Regions from separate parts of the Exiguobacterium sp. Helios genome, predicted to be linked through region 3. Evidence: riboswitches for the same ligand, from Rfam matches in the RefSeq annotation. Region 3 holds a riboswitch; each other region holds the start of a gene.

Region 1 (4,835 bases), 680 kb from region 3:
CTTGGGGAATCAACGTACAAAAAGTACGTATCCTCGTTGACGGTAAACCTAAAAAGGTTTGGGTTTCAGCTCGAGCGCTCAAATCAGGTAAAGTCGAACGCGTATAAGGCGCAGTAACCGGATGGGAATCTTCCCTTCCGGTTCTTTTTTTGTTCTTTTTTTATTTTTCTTATAAACTAATTGTCTGAATAATTGAAAACGCTTACAATAAGTGAGCAGTTATTTTTTTCAAGGGGGAAGGGTCAACATGCAGTTAAAAAGAGAAATGACAAGCCGACATCTCTTCATGATTTCACTCGGAGGGATTATCGGTACGGGACTGTTCCTCGGTTCTGGATTGACGATTTCGCAAGCGGGACCGCTCGGGGCGGTTCTCAGTTACATCGTGGGTGGGACCATCATGTATCTGACGATGTTATGTTTAGGGGAGATGGCTGTCCATATGCCGGTCTCAGGATCTTTCCAAACGTATACGACACGGTTCATCGGACCGGGTATCGGATTTGCCGTCGGTTGGATTTACTGGCTCGGTTGGGCTGTCACGGTGGCGCTCGAAATCACGGCAGCCGGCAGTCTGATGGATCGATGGTTTCCGGATACACCAATCGTCATCTGGTGTGCGATTTTCACCGTCCTTTTATTCGGTCTCAATGCGGTCTCCGCAAAAGCCTTCGGGGAGGCTGAGTTTTGGTTCTCGAGCCTGAAAGTCCTTGCCATTCTATTTTTCATCGTGCTCGGGGGAGCGGCTTGGTTTGGCTGGATTGATATGGCGGCAGCACGTCCGGAAAGTTTGTTCGCCAATTTTACTTCAAACGGATTATTCCCGAACGGCGCCCTGGGGGTATTGACGACGATGATTGCCGTCAACTTTGCGTTCCAAGGAACCGAATTGATTGGGGTTGCTGCCGGAGAATCAAACGATCCAGAAAAATCGATTCCAAAAGCAATCCGTAATACCGTCTGGCGGACGTTCATCTTCTTCGTCCTCTCGATTACGATTGTCGGCGCCTTGATTCCTTACGAAACAGCCGGCGGCATCAGCAGTCCGTTCATCATGGTATTTGATGCCATCGGAATTCCTTATGCAGCTGATTTAATGAACATCGTCGTGTTGACAGCCTTACTGTCGGTCGGGAACTCGGGGTTGTACGCTGCTACTCGGATGTTATGGTCGATGTCACAAGAAGGCATGATTTCGAAAAAACTTGCCATCGTCAACTCACGCGGAGTACCTATGCGCGCTTTGTGCTTTACGATGCTGTTTGCGATGTTATCACTATTGACTGCCTTTTTCGCGGAAGATACCGTCTTCATCTGGTTGTTGTCACTCGCCGGACTCGGTGCGCAAGTCGGTTGGATTTCGATTTCTGCTTCACAGATCGCCTTCCGTCGTCAATTCATCAAAGAGGGACATGCTGTCAGTGAATTGAAATTCAAGACTCCGTTCTTCCCGGTCTTGCCGATTATCTCGTTCTCTTTAAACATGCTTGTACTGATCAGCTTGGCATTCCAAGCGGATCAACGGATTGCGCTGTATATAGGTGTTCCATTCTTCCTCTTGACGTGGGCCTCTTACCACCTGTTCGTCAAAGGAAAACATATTGCGGCTCAAACTGAACGTCAGGCAGCCAGCTCGACATTGGAATCTTAAAAAACTACAAAAAACGTGATCGACTTTTAGGATATCCTAAAGCCGATCACGTTTTTTAGTGGTCTGACAAACTTCTTAAAGCAATCACTTCACCGGTATGCACCGTCACGTTCGCCACTCCGTGATGTGTCCATTCATTGCTGACGGTCAATGATCCGCCGACCGGCACGTCATGATTCGTCAACGGGTACTTGACCCCGCGGAGGGTCAAACATGTCGGAACGAGCGGGATGAAAGAGAGATAGTGAAATCCATCTGCCTCGATCTCATACGTCCCCGGCTGTAAGAAACGAACCTCTTCCCGCTTCGTCATCAAGCGGACTGCCGGAAATTGTTTTAGCAGATAGACGTTTTGAAGCGTCATATCAAGTCGTCCTCCGGTCGCACCGAATATTAACACTTCCGTTGCTTCATACTGTTGACTGACATGTCGTAAAGCCAGTTCCAAGTCGGTCTCATCCTTTTCAGCCGGATGGATGATCGCTCCTTCCGGTTTGTATCCGAGAGAATCAAAGTCCCCAATCGCCAAGTCAAAAGCGAAACCTTGCTGTGCCAAAACGGTGACACCTCCGTCAACAGCGATGACAACCGTCTTCTCATCCATAAACGGTTTCAGGGACGGGATGTCTTCCGCCGGACCGGCCGCTACAATCACAACCCGCATCAGACACCCCGTGCTGAATAACGAAGAAGTCGTGGTGCTGTCGTAAACAGGAGTCCTGCGACAATACCACATAACAGATACGATGGAACCATATACGTCGCGTTATAGATCAACGAATACGGGACGACCGGACCTTCCGCATACTCAGCGAAGAACACGATTCCACTAATGACGTGACAGACATAACGGAAACCTGCACCAAGCAATGTCGCACCTAGTACAATCGCCATTAGACGGCCATTTTTCCCGGCTGCTGCTGCTTTTTTGACTTTCCGTGCGAACAGTCCGCTCAGTCCGACGACTCCAAACGCGATCGTATAATCGAGTAACGGCTGGACGACCGTCAGGATTTGTGGAGCGAACATCAGTTGAATCGTTCCGACGAGCGCTCCCGTCACGACCCCACCGACAACGCCGTGACGAAACGCCATGACGAAAATCGGTAACATCGCTAAACTAATTGAACCACCTTGCGGCATTTTAAATGGGATCAATAAATCGAACACCACACCAAGACTTGCAAAGATTGCAATTTCCATTAACATTTGTAGCCGTTTCATCCTTTTTTCCTCCTAAAAAATAAAATCGCAGGACGGCAAAAAGGCAGTACGACGAACGCCGTACTGCCTGCGTGCGCCACATCCCTACGTCCGTCTGAACGGAACAGGTTCGAAGGGTTAAAGTCCAATCACTTCTCTCAGCCGCTTGACGCGACACCCCTTGCGGTCATCATTTAATTTTGATTCTGCCCCTATTATACGTGAGCAGCATTCCGAATACTAGTGATTGCTTCTGAATAATCCGGTGCATTGTAGATAGCGGAACCTGCAACAAGTACGTTTGCCCCATTCTCGATACATAATTTTGCTGTTTCCGCATTAACTCCACCATCGATTTCAATCTCGAAGGATAGATTTTGTTCTGCTTTCATTGCAGCCAGTTGATTTAATTTCTTCATCACACCTGGAATGAACGCTTGTCCGCCGAATCCCGGATTGACCGTCATCAATAAGACCATGTCCACATCTTCAAGCACGTGTTCGATCGTCGACAGCGGCGTATGCGGGTTGAGTACTACTCCTGCTTTCGCTCCAGCTGCTTTGATTTGTTGCAACACACGATGGACATGATTCGTCGCCTCCACGTGGAAGGTTACGATATCAGCACCTGCTGCAACGAAGGATTCGACAAAGTTTTCCGGACGATCAATCATGAGATGGACGTCGAGAACCATATCTGTTTTTTGACGTAAACTGCTTAATACAGGGAGTCCAAAGGAAATGTTCGGAACAAATTGACCATCCATGACATCAAAATGGATATAATCGGCTCCCGCCGCTTCAACTGCTTTGACATCCCGCTCTAAATTTGCAAAATCTGCTGATAAGATTGATGGTGCGATTTTAATCATCTTAATACCTCCGCGTCCGATTCTTGATTTCCTCTACAAACATACCATAATTCGTATACCGGGAAGCCATGATTTCATGGGCCTCGACGGCTTTTTTAACGGCACAACCGGGCTCATTCAAGTGCAGACAGCCACGGTACTTGCATTCGTCCTGTAAAGCAACAAATTCAGGGAAACACCATCGTAACTCCTCGAGTTCCATTTCGTGCGGAAAATCGAGATTCGAAAATCCCGGGGTATCTGCAATTAAGCCTTCGCCAAGCGGAATCAATGTCACATGACGGGTAGTATGGCGTCCACGACCAAGTGCCTTCGAAATATGACTCGTTTCCAGTGCCAACGAAGGTTCCAAGGCATTCAACAACGAACTTTTCCCTACACCGGATTGTCCGGCCAGGACACTCGTTTTATCTTTTAACAACGGACGGACAGATTCGACTCCGGCCAATGTCTCACTTGAAGTTTCGATGACGTGATATCCGATGGTCCGGTAAGCGGCAATGGCTTCCAATACCCCTTGTTCGGCTTCACCTTGTAACAAGTCCATCTTCGTCAAGATGATGATCGGTTGAATTTCCTTTGCTTCAATCAACACTAAAAACCGGTCCAACAGATGGGCAGAAAAATCAGGTTCTGCTGCCGATACGACCAACAAAGCTTGATCGATATTGGCAACTGGTGGGCGGACCAAGAAATTTTGACGGTCTTTTACTTCCAGGATATATCCGGTCTCACTTTCGATGTGTAACACGACTTCATCGCCGACGACAGGGCTGATGCCCCGTTTTCTGAAATTACCGCGTGCCCGTGAACGGATTTCACCTTGAGGCGTCATGACATCATAAAAGCCACCCTGTAAACGGATAATCGTTCCATCCCGATTATCTTCAATTCGATTTTCTGCCATCCTATGCCCTCCTTTGTCAGGATTAACGTCCTGCTCGTTATTCTTGTGATTTTGCCTGATTGTACGTAATCGTCTTCGCCCGGTAAACTTCGTCATCTTTATAAATCGTAATCTTGCCTTCTTCTCCCGGATCAATCGTCAATGGAACATCAAACGTTTCATCCTGATCAATCGATTCTTCGATGACGGTTCGTTTTCCTTT
Region 2 (4,835 bases), 270 kb from region 3:
CGTCAAGCCTTGGGCGTTTGATCCGTTCGATCCGTGCGAGTGCCCGTTCCATCGATTTTGCTTTTCGGAATAGTTTTTCGCTTGGTGGTGACGCTTCGTTTGCCCATTGCCGCAGACGGCGGATCGCTTCCTTCATCTGCTTGATCTTCTTCTGTTGTTCCTGGTAAGCATGGAATTGCTCAAGTAGAAGGCGTTCCTTTTCCTTCACGTAAAACGTGTAATTTCCCTGGTACAGCTGAATCTGCCCCTCCTCCAGTTCAGCGATGCGCGTCACGACCGCATCAAGAAACACACGATCGTGGGAGACGATCAGGACAGCCCCGGCATAATCGGCTAAAAAGGATTCCAGCCACTCGACGGCGTCTAAATCCAGATGGTTCGTCGGTTCGTCGAGGATCAACAACTCCGGCTCGGTCAACAACATCCTTCCGAGGCAGATTTTGGTCTGTTCGCCGCCGCTGAGCTGCTCAAACGGACGGTCCAAAAGGGCATGCAACTGCAAGCCGTTAATCATCCGGTCGATTTTGGAATCCAGCAAATACCCGCCTTGGCGCTCAAAAGCTTCGGTCTCTTGCGTGTAGCGTTCGAGCAACTGATCGATTTGATCCGTTTTTGTCGCCATGTCCCGTTCGATTTGTTGCAGGGAGCGTTGTAAATCGACAAGCGTGGCGAAGGCAGTCCACAGGACATCACGCCCCGTCATTACGTTGTCGAACACGGGAAGTTGTGCCAAATAACCGATGGAGAGCCCGCTTTTTTGATAAATCGTTCCGCTGTCTTCGGAATCAAGACGGGCAATCAAACGTAAGAGCGTCGTTTTACCGCTTCCGTTTCGGCCGATCAAGCCGATGCGGTCTTGGTGCTCGATAAAGAGGGAGACGTCCGTTAAGATATCGTCGCCTCCGAATTGTTTTGTCAGGTGTTGGATGTCGCAGATCATCATATGAAATGTCCTCTCTGGCGCATCAAAAAAAGGAGAGCGCAAACAGCACTCTCCTTGACTCGTGGAAGATGCGCTTTGCTTTATTTTTCAGGTATGAGGTTCGTTAAAAAAGGGCAGACTAGTCCCTTAGAACGCCATTCCATGAAAAATCGCGCGCAACAGATACAGTTGTTCCATCAACCAATGCTTACACGCAGCAAAACCCATGTCTCCACACCACCTTTTCCGATTCAATACATCTATTTTACCATGCCTGACAGAAAAGAAAACGTTAATCTTTATTTAAATAAGCCGGCAATCGAGTTGAAGAATGCACTGAGACCATCAAACAACTTCGCAAAAAATCCTTTTGTCTCTTCTGAGGTCGCGAAGGCCTGGATATCTTGTCCGGCATCTTTTAGACCACTCTCGATTTGACCCCAGTTCAGGTCCGCTTGTTCCATTTGATTAAACAGTCCGGTCAACCGGTCCATCTGAGCATCGGATAAATTGATGTTATTGTTTTGGATGACTTGGACGATGACGTTTTCAATCTCGACCTTCGTTTCCGGCTGTTGTTTCGCGATTTCCGCTTTGATTTCATTCATCAAGTCGGCGACTTTATCCGTCCCGACCGTTTTCCCGACATCGGATGTCACAGAGAGTTCTTGCTGGGCAAGGTCTTTTCGTTCATCCGTCAGTTTGATGCCGGTCTCGGCAGATGTTTGATCATACGCTTTCATGATCCCGGTCAAAGCCGAAGTTCCGGTTACCTTGTACGGGGACGTGATCGTAATGTCCGCATCCGTTACACCCGCTGTGACGAGGGCGTTGAGGTACATGTCTTTTGTGACCCAGGTGATGTTTTCGGTCGCGACAGATAATCCATCACCTTTTTCAGCCAACTCAATTTTAGCGGAAGAGTACATGCCGCCACCCCGTTGTGATTGGGGAATGTTTTTCCCGAGATATTTTTCTTCATCCGCAGATGTTGCAATAATCGGAGTAATGCCTTCCGGTGCATTCAGACGGGACAAGACCCACGATTTATCCTTTGCCCCAAGTGATTCGCCAAGGGTGACGATTGTTTTGTCGACCACTTGTTCAGCAGATGCGGTCGTCGGTAGCAGTAAGGTAGTAGCAAGTAATGCCGAAGCGGTCCATGTCATGGTTTTATTCATAAAAGTTCCTCCATAAGTTAAGTATCAGGTACTAAATTTAGTCTAATCGACCGGCGACAGAAGAGAATCGGTCTCAAGGACGAGCCGTCATCCACCTTCCGTCATGTTCCATTGTACAAAAAAATGGAGTGAAATGACGAGAATGGGTCAATTCCACATCAAATCATGATAAACTCAAAACAAATCAAATAGCGACCACTAGGGGAGTCAGTAGGCTGACTGAGACGACGGAGACGTTCGGACCCTTTGAACCTGATTAAGTTTGGACTTACGGAGGGAAGTGGCGTGGACGATCCTCTTTTTATGGTCTTTTCACGTCATGCCTGACATCAGGTGTGGCGTTTTTTGATTACAAAAGGGGGAACCAACATGACATTCAGTGAAGAAATCCGGCAAGCGGCAAAACGGTATTGGGACAGCAGCTTTACCCATCCATTCGTGACAGGGATTGCGGATGGAACACTACCAGAAGCAAAATTTCGCCATTACGTCCTACAGGATGCCTATTACTTAAAACATTTCGCGAAAATTCAGGCGCGGGCCGCGTCGAAGGCACAGGACTTCGCGACGATTGCCGAACTCGCGGAACATGCGACGTCGACCTATGCTGCAGAACTCAGTCTGCATCAATCGTTTTTTGAACCGCTTGGGATTTCGGACAAGACACTGGCAGAGTTTGAACCAGCACCGACCGCATATGCGTATATTTCGCATATGCACCATGCAAGTGAAGGGACGCTTGGGGAGACCATCGCTGCGATTTTACCGTGTTACTGGCTTTACTATGAGATTGGACAACAGTTACAGGCAGCGACACCGGCTTCACCGATTTATCAGCAATGGATTGCGACATACAGTTCCGAATGGTTCGAGCGGGTGGTCTTTGAACAGATTGACCGGTTAAATGAGTTGGCAGAGAAGGCGAGTGAACAAGAACGCGTCCGGATGAAACAACATTTCGTCAGAAGCTGTTATTACGAATTGATGTTTTGGCAGATGGGCTGGGCGGAAGAAACGTTTGAACGGCAGTACGAACAGACGATGGAAATGACATCATCCAAGTAAGGAAGGAAATACAAACACCGGATCCGACGATAAGCGGATCCGGTGTTTGTTCTATAGAAAACATCAATCAACTGTGGTGTTCAATCAAATCGGCGAGACGTTGTTTCACGAGTGACGGATTCGTTAAGTCCTGGTTCGATAATGAAAGTTTCGTCATCGTCTCATCGGTTCCTGCCATTTCACTGAACAGCGAACCGAGACTGTGGGCACGGCGGTCGATTTGGACGACGATGTCGATGCCGAACCGGTCTTGCAACAGGATAACTTCGATTTCGTCCAGCTTGTGAGCATAATGAGTACCGCGGGCAGAATACTCAAGTTCCTGCGCGATCGGCAAATCTTTCCGGAAGCGGCCCGGCAATTTCTCTGTATCAGCTTTCTTGAGGCGGAATCCGAGGTTTTCCATCGCTTCAAGGATGACCGATTGGTAGTCATTCGCTTTGACGACGACAGCATCGTGGTCAGAAGGGTCAACCGCCTGCGCGATATCAAGACCCGTCTCGATCCACGACTTCGATTGGCTGACGGAAAGTGGTGTATTAAAAGGGACTTGAAGCGTAAACGGTATTTCCCGTTCGACGTCTGCTTCAATCGTAAACGGGGCTTCATTTAATGCAAACCGGTCCAGTGTGAACGTCGTGAATGCCGTGCTGTCCCCGACTTCTTGTTTGTACTGGGTATTGAAGGCGAGATAAATCCGGGCGATTTCCTGATCGACGTTACCGCCCTTAATATGAACGACTCCTTGAATCGTTCCACCGGGTTCACAGTGATCTTGTTCGAGTCGTGTATCGACCGTTGCGGCACCAATGCCGATTTGTGAAAGAATTTTTTTGAACATGTTGTGTTCCTCCTTTAAATTAAGTATGACGACTAAAAATAAAGCTTGCTTGCTTGTCGAACGCGGGTGAATTTGCTACAGTTTCGAAAGACCAAACAAAAAAAGGACGGGACGATACGTGGAACTAGACCAATTAAAAGACCTGCTCACTGAAAAACTGCAGGCAACTTCACTCATACACGCGACGATTAGTGGTCCGCGCCAAAAATCAAACGATCTGCGTCGAATCAAGTTAAAACCGATTCTACTTAGAGATACGTATGCAATCCAGTTAGAGTTTCAACATGAACGGATCATTAAGCATGAGAATTTAAGTATAGAAGAATTTATTTTGCGAATGGACGACTATTTTAACGAATTTCGTCAATTTTTATTCCGTTTCGAGACGGAAGAAGTCCAGTTCCAACTCTCGAAGAAAATGAAAGTTTCACTGAAGACGACAGGCAAGGAACCGGTAAAGGCCGAACTGTCTCACAATCGAAAGAAAAGCCATTTGTTAGAAGACGGCGTGCCGGTACCGTTTTTGATTCGTCTTGGTGTAATGACGGAAGAAGGACAGGTCAAGCGTCAAAAATATGATAAGTTTAAACAAATCAATCGTTTTCTTGAATTCGTCGAAGACAGTATCGCAGTATTGCCGCAAGGGCGTACGTTACGGATTTTGGATTTTGGATGCGGTAAATCGTATCTGACGTTTGCTCTCTATCATTACTTGAAAATCGTCAAGGGATTTGATTTAAACGTCACCGGTCTTGATCTCAAAAAAGAAGTCATCGAGGATTGTACAGCCATCGCTGCTGATTTAGGGTATGATGATTTATCGTTC
Region 3 (4,835 bases):
TCGTAATCGGTGTTCCGATGGCGAAGGCGATCGCAAAGGCGGAGACGAGCGTGCCGGCTTTCGCAATTGTGATGTTCAGACCGTCCGCAATTTCAGATAAAATACCGACGATGACGAATTCGCTTGTTCCAAGGACAAAAGTCAACATGGATAACGTCGCGATTAACAGCCAGTCGGCTTGACTCAAACGAGTCGATGATGATGACATATACAATTCCCCACTTCTGGCGCCTGTGCGCAAAAAAACTATCGTTTATCAGAATAGCATGATTTAAGAAGGGCGGAAACCGGATTTACCTGACCCGGAAAAAGAAGCATTATTGTGAATAGACAGTCAATTTCACTTGTCATTGATTCGGGTATACTAACAGAGTAGGAAACATCACCTAAATCAGAAAAGGACGTGATCTTGATGCAAGCAACAGTCACTTGGAATCAAAAGATGGGCTTCAGCGGGGAAACCGAATCCGGACATCACTTAGCGATGGATGCAGCTCCGGAAAACGGTGGGGACAATCAGGCACCCCGGCCGACGGAGCTCTTGCTTCATGCCGTTGCCGGCTGTACCGGCATCGATATCGTCTCGATTTTAGAAAAGATGCGCTTGACGCTGACGTCATTTGAAATGGATATCGAAGGCGAACGGGCGGATGATCATCCCCGGCGTTTCACGACGATCTCGATTCATTACCGGCTCGAAGGTGATTTACCGGACGATAAAGTCCGCCGGGCGATTGCCTTATCAAAAGACAAATACTGCTCGGTCTCGCAATCGCTGAACGCGGAGATTGAAGTTTATTACTCGATCAACGGCGTCCGGAACGAGGAACCGATTTGAAACGGATGGTCCCTGTTCTGTTGGCAAGCGTCCTCCTTGCCGGTTGTGCTGACGAGCCCGTACAACCCGCTGACCCGCAACCGAAGCCGGCAAAGAAAACAAAGCCGCCGCAGCCGGATCGACCTTCTGCTGCTGAACGGGCAGAGAAACAACTCAAGCAAACCGTTTCGAACATGTCGACGGCGGAAAAAGTCGATCAGTTGCTGTATATCGGGGTAACGGGAACAGCTTTGACACAAGCGGATCGTCAATTATTGCAGGACCATGCGCTCGGTGGTGTCCTGCTGCTTGGTGGCAATATCACTTCAACCGATCAACTGAAAACCTTTACAACAGCGATTGCCAAGGCGCAAACCGCTGATTCAAAAGCGTTCCTTGGCTTTGACGAGGAAGGCGGACGGGTCAGCCGGGTCCCGGACGCACAGCTCAAATTACCACCGAGCCTCTCGTTTGGTCATAAAAATGATCCGGCATTGATGAAGGAAGTCGGACAGACACTTGGTTCGATTTCCCGTTTTTACGGCTTTAATATGGATTTCGCACCGGTCCTTGATGTGAACAGTAATCCGGCGAATCCAATCATCGGCGACCGGGCGCTCAGTGCGGATCCGCAACAAGTCGCCCGGCTTGGTGTGCCATTGATGCAGGGCATGAAAGAAGAAGACATCGTTCCGGTCGTCAAACATTTTCCGGGACACGGGGATACGACCGTCGACTCACATGTCGGTCTACCGCGGGTCGATGCGACGAAAGCGGAACTCGAGCAGACGGAGCTGGTCCCGTTCAAACGGGCGATTCAGGAAGGGGCCGAGATGGTCATGGTCGCGCATATCCTGTTTCCGGCACTCGACAAAACCCGTCCGTCTTCGTTGTCGAAACCCGTCATGACCGGGGTGTTACGGGATGAGCTGAAGTTTGACGGTGTCATCATCACGGACGATTTGGTCATGGGAGCCATCACAGAACGGTACGGACTTGCCCAGGCGGCAAGTCTTGCCCTCGAAAATGGTGCGGATATGGCGATGTTCTCATCGCCCGGCGCATACGCGTCTGTTCACAAGGAAATCATGACACGGATCAAACAAGGTAAATTGTCGAGAGCAGACCTTGATCAGAAAGTCATGAGGGTATTACGCTTAAAACAAACGTATGACTTGTCGGAAACGAAACGCGTCGACGCGTATGAAAAGCTAATCGAGCAGGTCAAAGCGCTCGAATCGGACATACGACACTAATCAAGGGTAGAACAAATCGGACTACCCGTGGTAAACTACAGGCGTACCACACAAATCAATATCTACACTAGGGGAGTCTCGCAGCAGACTGAGACGGAAGTATCCGGACCCTTTGAACCTGATCTAGTTCGTACTAGCGGAGGGAAGTGGATTCCGATCATTCATAGAGGATGCGACAACTGTCGCCCTTTTTTGTAGGACCACTCCATCAGTTCATGGGGTGGTCCTTTTTCGTGTGGAAAGGGGGAAATGATGAGCCAGTTACATCTGATGACAACCGGCAAGCGGCGTCCGGACATACTCGAACAGCTGTTGCCGAAACTCGCACTATCCGTCGACCGGATTCATCTGCGGGAGCCGTTATGGTCAGCGAAGGAACTGGTCGTGTGCATCGAAACACTCGTGCGACGAGGCGTAAAGGCAGAGCAATTAATTGTCCATGACCGGCTGGACGTGGCAGTCGTCACCGGCACCGGAGTTCAGCTGACAACACGCAGCATTCCGGTCGACCTCGTCCGTCACCGTTTTCCGGAACTGGTGATCGGTCAATCGGTTCACTCGTTAACGGAAGCGATAGCGGCGGAACAAGCCGGTGCTGATTACGTCCTGTATGGCCATATTTTTGAGACGGGATCAAAACCGGGTGTACCGCCCCGGGGACTCGACGCCTTGAAACAAGTTGTCGACTGGACATCGATTCCTGTCATTGCAATTGGTGGCATTACACCGGACAATCTGCCGGATATCCTGGCGACCGGCTGCGCAGGCGGGGCCGTCTTGTCGGGCATTCTCGGTCAGGCGTCTCCGGTCGAAGCAGCCAACCGGTTCCGGGCGGTGATGCAACGATGACACGCCCGGATGTTTTAATCATCGGAGCCGGCATCATTGGTTTGACGCTCGGCTATGAGCTCCTGCAGCGCGGGAAAACCGTTCATTTGCTTGAACAGTCAACTGTCGGTCAGGGAGCGACGCAAGCAGCAGCGGGAATGCTCGCGACAGATGAAGAATTGCTGGCACCGTTACATGAACTGGCCCGGCTGAGCCGGACGCTGTATCCGGAATTCGTGCAACAATTGTTTGACGAGACCGGTCTCGGAAGCGGGTATCTGGAACAACCGTTTCATATGCAACAGGCACATCACTGGCGGACGTTTGATTCGGTCGGACAGGTTGATCCGCGGTTGCTTGCACAAGCATTACGCAGTGCGATCGAACGACGGGGCGGGGGAATCGAAGAGGCAACGGTCGTAGCACGTCTCGTACGGGACGGACAAACGGTGACCGGCGCCGAGACGAACCGGGGGCTACGGGCGGGCAGACAAATTATTGTCGCCGGTGGTCGCGGATCGGAAGAATTGTTACAGACGGTCGGAGTGACGATTAACACACTTCCGGTCAAGGGCGAGTGTCTGTCTGTCCGGCTGACGACCGGACAACTCAATCGGACGCTGTTTGGTGATGCGGTCTATTTAGTCCCGAAAGCAGACGGACGGATCATCATCGGGGCGACGGAACGGGTTGGTGATGAATCAACGACCGTCAGTCTGAACAGTATTCGTTTGTTATTGAATGCAGCAGTAAAGCTCTATCCGCCGCTTGCAGAGGCCGTGTTCGTGGAAGCTTGGTCCGGTGTTCGACCGCAAACCGGGGACGGTCTGCCGTATCTCGGAGCAGTGGACGGAATCGATGGGTTGTTCGTCGCGTCAGGCCATCACCGGCATGGCATCTTACTGGCCCCTGCGACGGCCAACGTCTTGGCCGATTGTCTCATGGGGCAAACGCCAAGAGTGACACTGGATGGTTTTAACAGCCGACGACAGGAGGAAAGCAGATGACTATCCGATTGAATGGGAAAAACTATGCTTTGACAGAGGAAATCAAGACGTTACACGACTTGTTAGAAAAACTGGAGATTCAGGGACAAGTCGTCATCATCGAGCAGAATCATCAAATCATCGACCGGTCGAGCTATCCGGATACGGACGTTACGTCCGGAGATGTCATTGAAATCGTTCATTTTGTAGGAGGCGGATAACATGTTAGAAATTGGCGGAAAAACATTTGCATCACGATTGTTACTGGGGACAGGAAAATATTCGGATAATGAGAAGCAACAGCAAGCGGTCGAAGCATCGGAAACAAACATTTTAACGTTTTCCGTCCGGCGTCTCGACGTCTTTGCAAAGGAACAGAACGATCCGCTCGCAGCGCTTGACTTAAGCTGCTATGATCTCTTGCCGAACACTGCGGGTGCGAAGACGGCGGAGGAAGCGGTCCGCCTTGCCCGCCTTGCCCGGGCCTCAGGGATGTGCGATATGGTCAAGGTCGAGGTAATCGGTTGTGACAAGACACTGCTGCCGGATCCGATTGAAACATTACGAGCAGCAGAGGAATTAATCAAGGATGGCTTCATCGTCTTGCCGTATACATCAGACGATTTGTTGCTTGCCCGTCGGCTCGAAGAACTCGGCTGTCATGCGATTATGCCGGCAGCATCACCAATCGGTTCCGGACAGGGCATCTTAAATCCGCTCGCGCTCAGCTTCATCATCGAACAAATGTCAGTACCGGTCATCGTCGACGCCGGCATCGGTTCACCGGCTGACGCGGCGTACGCGATGGAGCTCGGAGCTGATGGTGTCCTGTTGAATTCAGCCGTCGCGCATGCGAAAGACCCGGTCAAGATGGCACGTGCAATGAAGCTTGCGGTTGAAGCGGGACGACTCGGCTTTGAAGCAGGACGGATTGAGAAAAAACGGTAT

Evidence for each region. Region 3 has a riboswitch for thiamine pyrophosphate ahead of HNY42_RS07605 (thiamine phosphate synthase). Riboswitches for the same ligand answer to the same signal wherever they lie in the genome.
Region 1: it holds a riboswitch for thiamine pyrophosphate, as region 3 does, so the genes downstream of both, thiT (energy-coupled thiamine transporter ThiT) here and HNY42_RS07605 (thiamine phosphate synthase) in region 3, are expected to answer to the same signal.
Region 2: it holds a riboswitch for thiamine pyrophosphate, as region 3 does, so the genes downstream of both, tenA (thiaminase II) here and HNY42_RS07605 (thiamine phosphate synthase) in region 3, are expected to answer to the same signal.

Annotation. Positions count from the first base shown of each region.
Region 1 covers NZ_CP053557.1:2,165,550-2,170,384, forward strand. Annotated here, with positions in the region: gene rpmB (50S ribosomal protein L28) at 1-107, shown strand, start outside; gene HNY42_RS11380 (amino acid permease) at 248-1,651, shown strand; gene HNY42_RS11385 (thiamine diphosphokinase) at 1,707-2,315, opposite strand; gene thiT (energy-coupled thiamine transporter ThiT) at 2,315-2,875, opposite strand; TPP riboswitch at 2,940-3,046, opposite strand; gene rpe (ribulose-phosphate 3-epimerase) at 3,070-3,726, opposite strand; gene rsgA (ribosome small subunit-dependent GTPase A) at 3,728-4,633, opposite strand; gene pknB (Stk1 family PASTA domain-containing Ser/Thr kinase) at 4,671-4,835, opposite strand, start outside.
Region 2 covers NZ_CP053557.1:1,217,606-1,222,440, forward strand. Annotated here, with positions in the region: gene abc-f (ribosomal protection-like ABC-F family protein) at 1-943, opposite strand, end outside; gene HNY42_RS06240 (DUF1002 domain-containing protein) at 1,222-2,103, opposite strand; TPP riboswitch at 2,294-2,399, shown strand; gene tenA (thiaminase II) at 2,473-3,168, shown strand; gene HNY42_RS06250 (sporulation protein) at 3,236-4,009, opposite strand; gene HNY42_RS06255 (class I SAM-dependent methyltransferase) at 4,128-4,835, shown strand, end outside.
Region 3 covers NZ_CP053557.1:1,485,929-1,490,763, forward strand. Annotated here, with positions in the region: gene HNY42_RS07590 (MFS transporter) at 1-208, opposite strand, end outside; gene HNY42_RS07595 (OsmC family protein) at 413-838, shown strand; gene nagZ (beta-N-acetylhexosaminidase) at 844-2,073, shown strand; TPP riboswitch at 2,133-2,235, shown strand; gene HNY42_RS07605 (thiamine phosphate synthase) at 2,326-2,922, shown strand; gene HNY42_RS07610 (NAD(P)/FAD-dependent oxidoreductase) at 2,919-3,908, shown strand; gene thiS (sulfur carrier protein ThiS) at 3,905-4,108, shown strand; gene HNY42_RS07620 (thiazole synthase) at 4,110-4,835, shown strand, end outside.